DNA from 3 places in the Roseibium sp. JB4-4 genome. Region 3 is predicted to be linked to each of the others. Evidence: predicted binding sites of a transcription regulator. Region 3 holds the regulator's gene; each other region holds the start of a gene.

Region 1 (4,474 bases), 610 kb from region 3:
TCCTTCGAGGAAGTCATAGAAAACGCGGGCCGGAAACCGGCCCGCGTTCGGGTTCAGAAGAACCGCTTAGTTCTTGTTCTTGGCCTTACGAGCTTCGACAATATTTACGTAAGCTTCGTGTGTGATCGGCATGAAACCCTTGGTCTCACCGGCAGCGATGTTGTAGGCGCAATCCGGGTCGATAGAGTTCAGGGACGCGATTAGACCGGTCATCTTGATCTTGACGTCTTCCGGCAGTTTCTTGGACAGAACGATCGGGCCTTCCGGGATCACCGGGGACTGCCAGATCTGACGCAGTTCGGTCATGTCGACCAGACCGGCGTCGGAAGCCTTGCGCAGAGCGCCGGAGTTGTAACCGTCTTCCCACTCACCGAGGCCGTCGGCCCAGGTCACACCGGCATCGATGTCGCCGTTGGAAACAGCAACGATGGTCTGCTCGTGACCACCGGTAAAGACGACGTCACCAAAGTATTCGCCAGCCTTCATCGGATAGCCTTCCTGCGGAATGGCGATGGAAGGGATCAAATAACCGGAAGTGGAGTTCGGATCACCAAAGCCGAAAACCTTGCCCTTCATGTCTTCGAGCGAATTGATCTCGCTGTCGTTGCGGGCAAAACCGATGGAATAGTAACCGTAGCCGCCGTCAACGTTGACCTTGATGAGAACCGGATCAACAGCTTCCGGATCGGTCAGGTAGACTTTTGCGTAGCTGGAAGCGCCGAGCCAGGCCAGGTCGAGGTTGCCGCCGAGCAGGCCTTCGATAACGCCATTGTAGTCAGCCGGTGCGAACAGCTTGACCGGCACGCCGAGAAGGTCAGCGGTTTTCTGCTCAAGGCACTCATAGGCGCGCAGACGATCAGAGGCGTTTTCGCCACCCAGGATGCCGATACGGAATTCGGTGATTTCTTCAGCACCTGCGACAGATGCATTCAGAGCGATCATGCTGACTGCAGCAAGCGCAGCAACTTTAGCAACGATTTTCATGTGGGACACTCCCCGAGAGTTCTCGATCTTGATGACGTTTAAGGGTGTGCAGCCGGTTCAGACCGCTGCTGCCGCCGGGGTCATCGCTCCAGCGGATTCTTTGTCGCCGGCTTTACCGGCATCGATGGCAGTGGAGGTCGCTGCCTCGTTGAAACTTTCATCCGCGCCGTAGATTTCGCGTGCAACGGTCGTGGTGAGCTCTTCCGGCTTGCCGTCGAACACAATGAAACCGTCACGCATACCGATCACCCGGTCGCAATAGGTGCGTGCTGTGTCGAGCGTGTGCAGATTGCAGAGGACGATCTTGTTGTCGCGTTCATGGATTTCACGCAGCGCATCCATGACAATCTTGGCGTTCATGGGATCAAGCGAGGCAATCGGCTCATCAGCCAGAAACATGTACGGGTCTTGCATGAGCGCTCTGGCGATGGCGACGCGCTGCTGCTGACCACCGGACAGTTCTTCAGCCCGTTTGGTCGCCTCCTGGGCGATGCCCAGACGGTCCAGGGCCGCAAGCGCAGTATTCACATCGCTCGCGCTGAAAACATTGAACAGGCTTTTCAAAGTACCGTGCCCGTTAAGGCGGCCCAGCATTACATTGGTGCAGACATCAAGACGCGGAACCAGATTGAACTGCTGAAACACCATGGCGCAATCACGCTGCCAACGGCGCATCATGCCGCCCCGAAGGCCAAGGATGTCGCGGCCGTCAAACAGAATATGGCCGGACGTTGCCGGGGTCAGCCGGTTTATCATGCGAAGCAAGGTCGATTTCCCCGCACCGGAGCGACCAATGATGCCGACCATTTGCGGCTCATCGATATTAAAGCTGACCTTGTTGACAGCGGTCCGAGACCCGAAGGTCTTGGTAACTTCCTGAAACTGAATCACGCGCCGACCCTGTTGGTTTTGTCCTGTGGTGCCCGGCGCACAAGAGCCACTGGATCATTACAAAGGGATGACAGCTGTTTGACTGTAACGTCAAAGATTTATGACAGATCAATGACATACATGATCGATCAACGCTCAATCACACGCAACTCCCTGAAAACCCGTAATAGGCTCAATCCCTTCGTGCTTTGGCCAGCGCTGGCGGAGAGTGACTGCTTTTTGGGGAAACCGTTTGCTCGGAGCGAAAAATCCCTGAGCAAACATCAGTCCAGTTTTGAAAATCGGCCAGCAGGAAAACAAAAAGGGTCATGGCAATGTCATCAAACCGTCACCAAGACCTGTTGCGCAAAGACTAAACCGGGTCCTCAACCACCCTTGAGCCGATGGAGATAAAATGTCCGCTCCCACCCAGAAACAGTCCCTGAATGAGGCCCCGAACGTTCATCCCGAAGCGAATGTCACCAATTGCGAACTCGGCATATGGACGGAAGTTGGGGCGCGGACAGAAATGCGCGAAAGCCAAATGTATGACTACTCCTACATCGTTCAAGAAGGAGATGTCGTTTGGACAACCATTGGCAAGTTTTGCTCCATTGCACGCCGCGTGCGCATCAATCCCGGCAATCATGCGACCTGGCGTGCTTCACAACATCACTTCACTTATCGCGCGGCAGCTTACGGACTTGGCGAGGACGATGCCGAATTCTTTGAATGGCGAAAGAACGACTGGGTCACCATCGGGCATGATGTTTGGATCGGTCACAATGCCACGGTTCTGGCCGGCGTTCATGTTGGCACCGGTGCCATCATTGCGGCGGGTGCCGTAGTCGCCAAGGATGTGCCCCCTTACACGGTGGTAGGCGGCGTCGCCGCAAAACCGATTAAACGACGTTTTTCGGAGACCCAGGCCGACGCTCTGATGGAAATTGCCTGGTGGGACTGGAACCATGAAACGCTGAAGCAGCGCTTGCCGGATTTCCGAAAGCTGGCAATAGATGCCTTTATTGAAAAATATCGATAGGTCTCTTCGAAAAAAACCATATTGAATGCCTCCCCTGCCGGTGCTTTTGTGAACGGCAAACTGAATTGGAGGCACTTGATGGCGACACGAACTGCGACCTGCCGATGCGGGCAATTGCGCGCCGAATGCGAGGGTGATCCGGTGCGCATCTCGGCTTGCCATTGCCTCGAATGCCAGAAAAGAACAGGCAGCGTGTTCGCTGTTCAGGCCCGCTGGCCTGACGATAGAGTGTTACTTTCGGGAGACTACTCCGAATGGCAGCGGGAATGTGACAGTGAGCATGTGGCGACTTACCGGTTCTGCCCCGAATGTGGTTCCACACTTGCGTTCGTGATTGAAGGCTGGCCCGGCGTCATCGCAATTCCGGTGGGAGCATTTGCAGATCCCGAGTTTCCGTCACCACGCTTTTCGGTTTACGAGCATCGAAAACATGCCTGGGTTACGGTGCCAGGCGACAATGTCGAGCACTCGTCAGACCCTTCGATCGCTTTTACGCAGGGCGAACTCAGAAAATGAGTGAGCTTGACCCCGGTTCAATGCAACACACCCAAACCACAGTTGGCGCCAGCCTCAACCGTATCATCCTCTATGTGCGCGACGTGGATATCAGTGCATGCTTTTATTCATTCTTTTTCGGCTTCAAGGTTGTGAGAACTCCAACGGACCGATTGACCGAACTCGTGCCGGAAAATGGGGGAGCGCACTTGCTGCTTCACCGGGCCGGTAAGGCTCAAAAGCTCGGCCAGGCGTCTGTCAAACTTGTTTTCGAAGTCGAAGACGTGCAGGCCTTTCGCAAAGAGGCCAACAAGAAGGGGTTGAAGTTCGGTCCCGTTCACAAGGCTGACGGCTATTCGTATTCAAACGCCAAAGATCCGGATGGAAACTCCGTTCAAGTATCCAGCCGTGCATACCGGGACCAGAACAAAGGCAAGTAGGCCTCCCTTTTCTGGCCGATAGCCTGTAACCTTTGCCGCATGAAAAACGTTCCGGCCGTTATTCCTTCCAGCTTGGGTTTGTCGCTGCGTCGTTGGCGAGTGCTGAACCGCATCAAACAAGACGTTTTGGCACACGAGCTGGGTGTTTCTCAAAGCCGAATTTCACGATGGGAAAGCGGTAAATCGCACCCAAACCACGAAGACTGCCTCAGGATTACAACGCTTCTGCGCGCTCGAGCGGACAGCGCGGCCGACAATGCGCTTCTGCATTTGGTGTCCCGGTCGAGCGACCCGGTCCACCTTGTCTGCGATCTCACCCACCGGCTTCTGGCCATGTCGCCTGCACGGGAGCGGGAATGGCGCGCGCCCGTCTCGGAGTTTCTCCACCGTCCGCTCTGGCGCTTTGCGACAGATGAAATTCGCGATGTTGAGCACCAACTGGCCGACCTTGGCTGGTTCGAACCGCGCAACGATGACATCATCTATTGGACCGAAGCTGCCGTATTTCCGGAAATGTCCATTCCGGAAAGCAAGATCCGGATTTCTAGGCTTCAGTTGTCAGACGGCAGTTTCGCGCGGCTTGTCAGAGAAGAAACGGCCAGAGCTGCATAAATTATTCAGGCTCTCGTTGGGACCGGTGTAC
Region 2 (4,474 bases), 110 kb from region 3:
GGAAGTCGTCCTTGTTGACCGAAATCGACCACGTGAATTCGCCCGCCTTCCGCGAGACACCTGATTCCGGCAGCAAGCGCTTCTCGCCAGACCGGGATCATCGACAGCGTATAAGAATAAATAATCCTGTCGAATGCCGGGATATCCAGACCTTCCGTAGCGAAAGGATCGGCAGCATCGCCTTCAATCAGGTGGACCTGATCGCCGATACCGGCTCTTTTAATGTTCTTCTCTGCGGTTTCCAGCATGTTTCTGGAAATATCGAGGCCGTAGAATCTCGCATCCGGATATCTCCGCGCAGCTGTCACCAGGTTCCGACCCGTGCCGCATCCCAGCTCCAATACCGTGCCGCCTCTCGGCGGTTGCAGATCGCTGATCAGCTGATCGCGCCCGAGAAGATAGTATTTTCGCGTCAGATCATAAAAGTGGCGCTGGTTACGATAGACAGCATCCATCAAACGGGCAGTTTCGACGGCTTCTCTCATTGTCATTTCCGGATCAGCTGACTACCCGTTGAACACATAAAGATGGAACCCGCCATAGATGGAGGAGCGATCCTGCCGACCGAGTTCAAGGCTTTCTCTTTCTTCATAGGTCCAACGATCAAGTATCGCATCAGCAACGCGGCCCGGCAGCAAAGAGGGTTCAGCAGCCGTGCGGAACACGACCCTGGCCCCAGGTCGAGCGGTGCGAGTGATCTCACTCCAAAGGGCATTCAATTGATGATCGGTCATCCAGTCCTGTGCATCGAGAAGCACATAAGCATCCAGCATGTCGTCATCGACGCCTTGCAAGTGCTCGGTGAAGTTCCGGTTCAGGACCCTCACCCTGCCGGCGCGTTCGCGAATTTCTTCAAAATGAGCTCGTTTCAGATAGGGCGGCAAGGGCCCCGATCCTCCAGTGGACCCATCTTTATCCGATGCATATCCGCGCCCGAATGCCTGCCAGGCAAAATAGTTGTCCTGCATGGAAAAATCACAGGCAAGCTTTTCGAGCCTCTGGCGCAGGACCGCTGACATGTCCCCTTCCGCATTGGCTGAGACAAGCGCGTCATACTGTGCCGGTGGAATACCCAGCCCGTAAAGGGACATTTTTTTCGAGGTCGCCCAACGGACAAGTCGCTTGTCAAAGAGGGGCGCCAGCGCCGTATCGAAGAACGAACGTTGCTCCTCAAGCGATTTGGCCTTGACCATGTGCTTGGGGTCGATGCCGTATAGCCGTGCCACAAGGTGACCCAAGCCGATGCAGTATCCGAGGAGACCGTGATGATAGAGATCACGGGAAAAAAGCGTAATGCGTTTCCGGCCCCAATTGGCCAGGTCGCGTCCTTCCCAGTAAGCGATGGTTTCCGGATCAAGGTTGTCTTTGAGGAAACGACGATATGCCGCCACGTTGGCTTTTTCGTCCGCTTCGCCGAAGAAACGGTAGAACGTTTCGTAGTTCGGGAAATACTTGGCTGCGGCCAGTTTCAACCGGCCGAGAGCCACGTGAGCGCGGTTGAGGTCAACCGCGGTGATTTCAGCCGGATTGGCAGTCAGGTAGGACATGACATTACAGCCACCCGAAGCGATTGTGATCATTCTGCTATCAGGGGTCAGTCGCAGAGCCTTCATGTCCACGTCCGGATCTTCCCAGATCTGAGGATAGACAAGGCCCTTGAAAGCGAAGGTGAACAGGCGCTCAAGCATTCCCTCGCGAGAGGTTACCCCGGATCGGTGAACCGCGTTCTTTAGCCGTTTCTTGGACGCCGATAGCGTGCCATTCGCCATTGCCCTCTCCCGAGTCGCCTGTGAAATGAACCTGCTTTCCGATACGGCAGAGACACGACAGTTTGGTGACGTTCCTGGAGAATTATTCGATTGTCCGGGCAATAAAAAATCCCCGCCGGAGCGGGGATCTTCGGTTTCGGATCTGATCGGACAGCCGACTAGCGGGTGACTACGACAAAGTCTGTGCCCAGGCCCGTGTTTCGCTTGAAAGTCCGGTCGGTGATGGTCAGGGATGTCCCTGGCGTCAGCATCTTGGAGATCTCGAGCGCGACCTTTTCCGGCATCACGACCCGGTCAAGCAAGTCTTTTGAGTCGCCGCCGCGGTCGCCTTCTGCTGAGACAGCCATCCAGTCAACAGTCTGGTCGCCCTTTTCAAAATCAAGCGCGGTATAGACGTGCGTACCGATATCCTTGTCTATGTTCTTCAGTGTTACAGGCGCTGAATACACATCACGGAACTTGCGGCGTACGCGAAGCATCGCATTCTGCGGCTTTTCATATCCGGCCTCTGCGTAGATCTTTGCCACAAGCGCATCGGTCACATTGCCGGTCACGGGCAGTTCGGCACCTTCCTGATAAAGGCTCAAAGCAGCCCGTGTCTTGCGGCCGAAGATACCATCGACCGGACCTGCGTCGTAGCCCATCTCATTCAGAAGACGCTGCAGTACTCTCGTGCGGCTCGGCGTTTTCTGAGGTGTAATGATCATCCTCAAAGGCTTGTCAAAATACGGATTTTCCAGCTCGGCAACAGGCAAAGAAGCCTGCAGGTTCGCGGGCTGAATAGCGCCCCGCAGGGCGGGGTCTGCCTGAATGTTCTTGCCGGACAGACTTGCAACCTTGGTCTCGGGAACGAAGGGCTGCGGCAGGACGCTGTGACGGACGCTTTGCGGCTTTGCCGGATCCCTGGTGACGACGACATGCATGCCTCTGTCCGTCATGCTGTAAAGCGACTTGGCAAAGGGACGTGGCATTCGAATGCAGCCATGCGAAGCCGGATAACCGGGCAGCCTTCCCACATGCAGCGCAATACCTGACCAGGTCAGACGCTGCATGAATGGCATTGGCGCATTGTCATAAAGATTGGAAAAATGCTTGCGGCGCTTTTCCAGGATCGAAAAAACACCCGTGGGCGTGCTGTGCCCACGCTTCCCCGAAGAAATCGGCGACGTTTCGATCAGATCGAGCCCGCGATAAACCTGAATCTGCTGCTTGTTCAACGACACCAGCATATGCAACGGTGGCTCGGTTGCCGCTTTTTCGGCATCCTTTGCAGTATCGCGTGCCCATGCACCGGATACGGCGGTAGCTGACAGAAGTGCTGCACTTGCCAGACCCAGCAGAGCGCGTGTCCGCCTTCCGCGGCTATATTGACTAAAAGACGACATCCCAGAGCTCCCCAACGCAAAACCTATCAAGCTCGACCTAGTGTTTAACCGAGATCTTTTTAGATCGGGTTAGGAAACACGGTTACTTATTGGTTTCCTTCACCCTTTCCCCCAATCCGTCGCACACTATCGGGACTCGATCTGTTATTCACATCACAAATTGTACAGCTCTGACTCTAAGAGGTGGGGTTTGCCTCACCTGAGACGCGGGACTTCACGCGTTTCCGATCTATTTCCTGAGGCCGTCCTGAAAGACGACTGCTTCACCACGGGACGGTGTTGTGAGCTCATCTTCCCACATAACACGCTGTCCCCGCACAATGGTTCCAATGGGCCAGCCGGTTACTTCCTTACCGTCATAAGGTGTCCAACCACACTTTGAAGCGATCCATTCGTTCCTGATGGTTTTCTTGAGCTTCAGGTCCACGACAGTGAAGTCCGCATCGTAGCCGATCGCGATCCGACCCTTGCGGGCAGTCTGGAACAATCTAAGTGGGCCTGCGCTTGTCATGTCGACAAATCGGGCGAGGCTCAGTCGACCGGCGTTCACATGATCGAGCATGATGGGAACCAGGGTCTGAACACCTGTCATGCCCGACGGAGAGGCTGGATAAGGTTTCTGTTTTTCTTCCAGCAAATGCGGCGCATGATCAGACCCGAGGATATCGAGAATGCCTTGCTGCAGCCCCCACCACAGACGATCCGAATGATGCGGTGCGCGCACCGGCGGGTTCATTTGAACCAGTGAACCGAGGCGATGATAGGCCTCATCCGTCAATGTCAGATGATGCGGAGTTACCTCGATAGAAGCCACGTCCTTGTGCGCGATCAGATAGTCCACTTCCTCCGCTGTCGAAAGGTGCAGAACATGGATCTTTGCGCCTGTTTCCCGGGCGATCGTGACCAGGCGTTCGGTACACTTCAGGGCTGCAATTTCGTCCCGCCAGATGGGGTGCGAGCTCGGATCGCCTTCAACGCGTTCCCCCTGTCGCTCACGCAAGCGAAACTCGTCTTCGGAGTGAAACGCTGCACGGCGCCTTGTTACCGATAGAATGTCTCTGACACCCTGATCGTCTTCAACCAAGAGATCTCCGGTGGAGGACCCCATGAAGACCTTGATACCTGCTGCTGCCGGGAGCCGTTCAAGTTCGGGAATATCCTTCACGTTTTCGCGGGTACCGCCAACCCAGAACGCAAAGTCGCAATGCATGCGATGGTGCCCACGGCTGACCTTGTCGGCAAGGGCCGCTTCGCTTGTGGTCAAGGGGTTTGTATTGGGCATTTCGAAGACTGTTGTTACCCCGCCCATCGCGGCAGCGC
Region 3 (4,474 bases):
AGCACCTTGCCCGCAAGCGGACCTTCGCCGCGGCGTACACCGTTGCGGCTGGACTTGATCTTGAGACCGGTGTCGAGAATGGCGCGCAGTTCGTCGCCTTCAAATTGAGTCAGATCCAGAAAGTTCCGGTAGCTTCCGTTCGCGGTCATTCTGCCGCTCCTTCCACCAGTTTCGCTTCGATCGCCAGCGCGGCCTCTTCAAGGCGCTCTACGGCAATTGAGATTTCATCTTCGCTAATTGTGAGCGGCGGCATGATGCGCACCACGTTGTCGCCCGCAGGCACCGCCAGCAAGCCCGCTTCGCGCGCGGCACCCACATATTCACCAACGGGCACAACACACCGTATGCCCAACATCAGACCGTTGCCTCGCACCTGATCCAGCACTTTGGGATGACTGTCCACGAGGCCCGCAAGCTTCTGCTTGAGATGGAGCCCTTTGTGTCGGACATCTTCCAGAAAGCCGTCACCAAGCACGACGTCCAGGACAGCGTTGCCGACCGACATAGCGAGAGGGTTGCCGCCGAAAGTCGTTCCATGCGTTCCCGGTGCTAGCGCTTCCGCGCAGTCCGCGGTCGCAAGACAGGCACCCATCGGGAACCCGCCGCCGATGCCTTTGGCAACAGCCATGATGTCCGGCTCAATGCCGCTCCACTCATGAGCAAAAAATTTGCCCGTGCGCCCGACGCCTGTCTGGATTTCGTCCAGGATCAACAAGATACCTTGATCGTCACACAGCTGGCGCACGGCACGCAGGAAGTCCGTCGGGATCTCCCGAATACCGCCCTCACCCTGGACAGGTTCAAGCGCAATCGCCGCCGTCTGCGGTCCGAGAGCCTCCTTGAGAGCATCCAGATCGTTTGCAGGCACTTGATCGAAACCCGGTGCCTTCGGGCCAAATCCTTCCAGATATTTGGCTTGGCCGCCCGCGGCGATGGTCCCCAGTGTCCGGCCGTGGAACGCTCCCTCGAACGTGACGATATGGTAGCGTTCCGGCTGTCCTTTGTCGAAATGGTACCTGCGCGCGCACTTGATGGCGGCTTCCATCGCTTCAGCGCCGGAATTCACAAAAAGCACCTTTTCGGCAAAAGAAGCGTCGCAAAGGCGCTGCGCAAGGCGCTCACCCTCCGGTATCTGATGAAGGTTGGACACGTGCCACAGTTTTGCGGCCTGCTCCTGTAGCGCCGACACCAGGTGCGGATGGCTATGCCCGATGGAATTGACAGCAATACCGGAACCGCAATCGAGGAATCGTCGGCCGTCTTTCGTAACAAGCCAGACACCTTCCCCATGATCAAACGACAGGTTCGATCTTGCGTAGTTACCGAATAATGCAGTCTTGGACATAACCTCTTTTGTCTCCTTAAGAACGCCTGCACGAAGGTGACGTTCGCGCCCGACAGGAGCAACGATGTCACAGTTACTGTGTCAGGCCAAAATGCAACATGCCGCCCCGAAGAGGCGGCACGCTGCGGTTTTCTTATACACCCCCGGCCCCAAGGCCTGTCAATGGAAATGGCGCTTCGCCGCAACCTGCAGCCCCTGAGCGCAGATTCAGCAAAAGTCTCAAGGGTCTCGCCATACTTGGGGAAAAGTCGCTTCATCCCCAATTGGTTTTGGGCGAATGGTTGCCTGACAAATTAACGTTATTGTAACCTCTTGATATTCAAACACGAGATCTCGTGGGGCTAATCATTCTTAGGCACTAGATATGCCATATCAGGCGTGCCTGCGCATGCCAAGCACGGGGTTAATGGCCGGCAAAACGGTCAAATGAAAAGGTGCGGCAATGAGTTGGACAGACGAACGGGTTGAGCTTCTCAAAAAGCTTTGGAGCGATGGCTTGAGTGCAAGTCAGATTGCGGGTGAGCTGGGTGGCGTAACCCGGAACGCCGTCATCGGCAAAGTACACCGACTTGGATTGTCAGGTCGCGCAAAGTCCTCCTCGTCCAGCAGCAAACCTCGTCGTCCGCGCACAAGCGCGCCCGCAGCCGGGACTTCGGCACCCAAAAAACCGACACCTCAACCACAGACTATTGGGGCGACGGCGCTGAAGGCCGACATTGCACCAACACCCATCGTCGAAGCAGAGCCTGACCTTGAGCCGATCGCAGAGCTGATCCCGATTTCCGAACGCGCGTCGATCCTGACCCTGACCGAACGGACATGCAAATGGCCGATTGGCGATCCGGCAACCGATGACTTTTACTTCTGCGGCCGCCAATCCGACGCAGGTGTTCCCTACTGCGCGCACCATTGTAAAATCGCCTATCAACCGGTTGCAGACCGCCGCCGTGATCGCAAAGTGATCGCCCGCGCAGGATAGCGGTCAAGCAGCAGCAAAAATGCAAAGCCCGCCAGATTGGCGGGCTTTTTTGTTGTGATTTTTGCACCTGGAATTCGTCACTTCATCATGCAACCACCGAAAACTGATCGTTGAATGCATAGCCGGCACCGCGGACCGTTCGGATCGGGTCTCTTGCCTTGCCCTTATTCAGAGCCTTGCGGAGGCGGCCAACGTGAACATCAACGGTCCGCTCGTCGACATAGACATCATGCCCCCAAACACCGTCAAGCAGTTGCTCACGCGAGAAAACCCGTCCGGGTGAGGTCATGAGAAATTCCAGCAGACGGAATTCCGTCGGCCCAAGGTGGACTTCTTTCGCATTCCTGCGAACCCTGTGCGTTTCACGGTCCAGTTCGATATCTCCGGACCGGAGCATTGTAGACACAACTTCAGGACTTGCCCGGCGCAAGATTGCGCGGACCCGCGCCATCAATTCAGGTACGGAAAACGGTTTGACCACATAGTCGTCCGCCCCTGTCGACAGTCCTCTGATACGCTCTGCCTCTTCACCGCGCGCCGTCAGCATAATGACGGGCAATCGCTCGGTGTCTTCCCTGGCTCTCAAGCGCCGACACAACTCGATCCCAGACAGGCCCGGAAGCATCCAGTCGAGCAGCAAAAGGTCCGGCACGCTTTCCCGCAACCGAATTTCTGCCTCATCGCCACGAATACACGATTCAACCGTGTATCCTTCGGCTTCCAGATTGTATCTCAACAGAAGACTAAGCGGTTCTTCGTCTTCAACGATGAGCACCTTCGGCATACATCTCGCTCCATGTCATGCAGCAGGCGCAGCCGCGCCGGCTGGATCATTTTTCCGCAAGTTCGTTCGGCGACTAAGAAACGCTGGTGGTTTCGTCCAGCTTGGTCCGTTCTTCCGGCAGCCGGTCACCGGTCACCATGTAAAAGACGTTTTCAGCAATGTTGGTCGCGTGATCACCAATGCGTTCAATGTTCTTTGCGCAGAAAAGGAGATGGACACACTGCGTGATAACCCTTGGATCTTCCATCATGTAGGTCAGCAGCTCGCGGAACAGCGATGTATAGATTGCGTCCACTTCCGCATCGGCTTCCTGCACGCGTTTCGCGGCTTCCGGGTCCTTGCGGGTATAGGCGTCCAGGACCTGCTTCAGCTGGTTCAGCGCAAGCTCGGTCATGTGCTCGACACCTATCGCAAGCTTTTTGGAACCGAGGCTGTTGTCGATTGCAATGGCGCGTTTTGCAACGTTCTTGGCCAGGTCGCCAACGCGTTCCAGATCATTGGCGATACGCGTGGCGGCCGTAATTTCCCGCAGGTCCTGACCCATGGGCTGACGGCGCGCGATCATTTCGATCAGCTTTGCTTCCACTTCCTGATGCAACGTATCAAGCCGTTCATCCTGGGCAATGGTGGTTTTGGCCAATTCCAGGTCCCGTGACACCAGAGCAGAAACGGCATCGGCGAAAGCCTTTTCGGCCAAGCCGCCCATTTCAGCGACCTTGCCAGCCATTTCTGTCAGTTCTTCGTCATAGGCAGAGACTGTATGTTCAGACATACTTTGTCCTCTTTAGTAATCTCGAAAGAATTTCTTAGCCGAAGCGGCCAGTTATATAATCCTGAGTACGCTTGTCTTTCGGGTTTGTGAAGATGTCCTGTGTCGGACCCTCTTCAACCAGAATGCCAAGGTGGAAGAACGCCGTACGCTGGGACACACGCGCTGCCTGCTGCATGGAGTGCGTCACAATCACGATCGTATAGTTCTCGCGCAGTTCGTCGATCAGCTCTTCCACCTTCGCGGTCGCAATCGGATCCAAAGCCGAACACGGCTCGTCCATGAGGATCACTTCAGGACTGACGGCAATCGCCCGGGCAATACATAGACGCTGCTGCTGACCGCCGGACATGCCGGTTCCGGGCTCATCCAGCCGGTTCTTCACCTCTTCCCAGAGACCTGCCTTTTGCAGGCTGGAAGAGACGATGTCATCGAGTTCTGACTTGTTTTTTGCCAGACCATGAATGCGCGGACCGTAGGCGATGTTGTCATAAATCGACTTCGGAAACGGGTTCGGTTTCTGGAACACCATGCCGACCTTGGCGCGCAACTGCACCGGATCGACCTTGGGATCGTAGATGTCTTCGCCGTCAATCT

What was found. Region 3 encodes PhoB, which activates phosphate uptake and scavenging genes when phosphate is short. Its sites were predicted from a motif close to TGTCATNNANCTGTCAT; they were not measured.
Region 1: ACZ1HV_RS05750 (DapH/DapD/GlmU-related protein) is a predicted target of PhoB. The motif match lies at 2,191-2,207, and genes of this name have one in related genera.
Region 2: ACZ1HV_RS09055 (BtaA family protein) is a predicted target of PhoB. The motif match lies at 1,824-1,840, and genes of this name have one in related genera.

What each region holds. Positions count from the first base shown of each region.
Region 1 covers NZ_CM146333.1:1,248,787-1,253,260, forward strand. Annotated here, with positions in the region: gene phnD (phosphonate ABC transporter substrate-binding protein) at 67-984, opposite strand; gene phnC (phosphonate ABC transporter ATP-binding protein) at 1,042-1,875, opposite strand; gene ACZ1HV_RS05750 (DapH/DapD/GlmU-related protein) at 2,270-2,896, shown strand; gene ACZ1HV_RS05755 (GFA family protein) at 2,975-3,412, shown strand; gene ACZ1HV_RS05760 (VOC family protein) at 3,409-3,831, shown strand; gene ACZ1HV_RS05765 (helix-turn-helix transcriptional regulator) at 3,871-4,443, shown strand.
Region 2 covers NZ_CM146333.1:1,971,817-1,976,290, forward strand. Annotated here, with positions in the region: gene ACZ1HV_RS09050 (class I SAM-dependent methyltransferase) at 1-485, opposite strand, end outside; gene ACZ1HV_RS09055 (BtaA family protein) at 507-1,769, opposite strand; gene ACZ1HV_RS09060 (L,D-transpeptidase family protein) at 1,928-3,154, opposite strand; gene ACZ1HV_RS09065 (dihydroorotase) at 3,384-4,474, opposite strand, start outside.
Region 3 covers NZ_CM146333.1:1,861,083-1,865,556, forward strand. Annotated here, with positions in the region: gene argF (ornithine carbamoyltransferase) at 1-149, opposite strand, end outside; gene ACZ1HV_RS08535 (aspartate aminotransferase family protein) at 146-1,345, opposite strand; gene ACZ1HV_RS08540 (GcrA family cell cycle regulator) at 1,788-2,324, shown strand; gene phoB (phosphate regulon transcriptional regulator PhoB) at 2,410-3,108, opposite strand; gene phoU (phosphate signaling complex protein PhoU) at 3,182-3,880, opposite strand; gene pstB (phosphate ABC transporter ATP-binding protein PstB) at 3,915-4,474, opposite strand, start outside.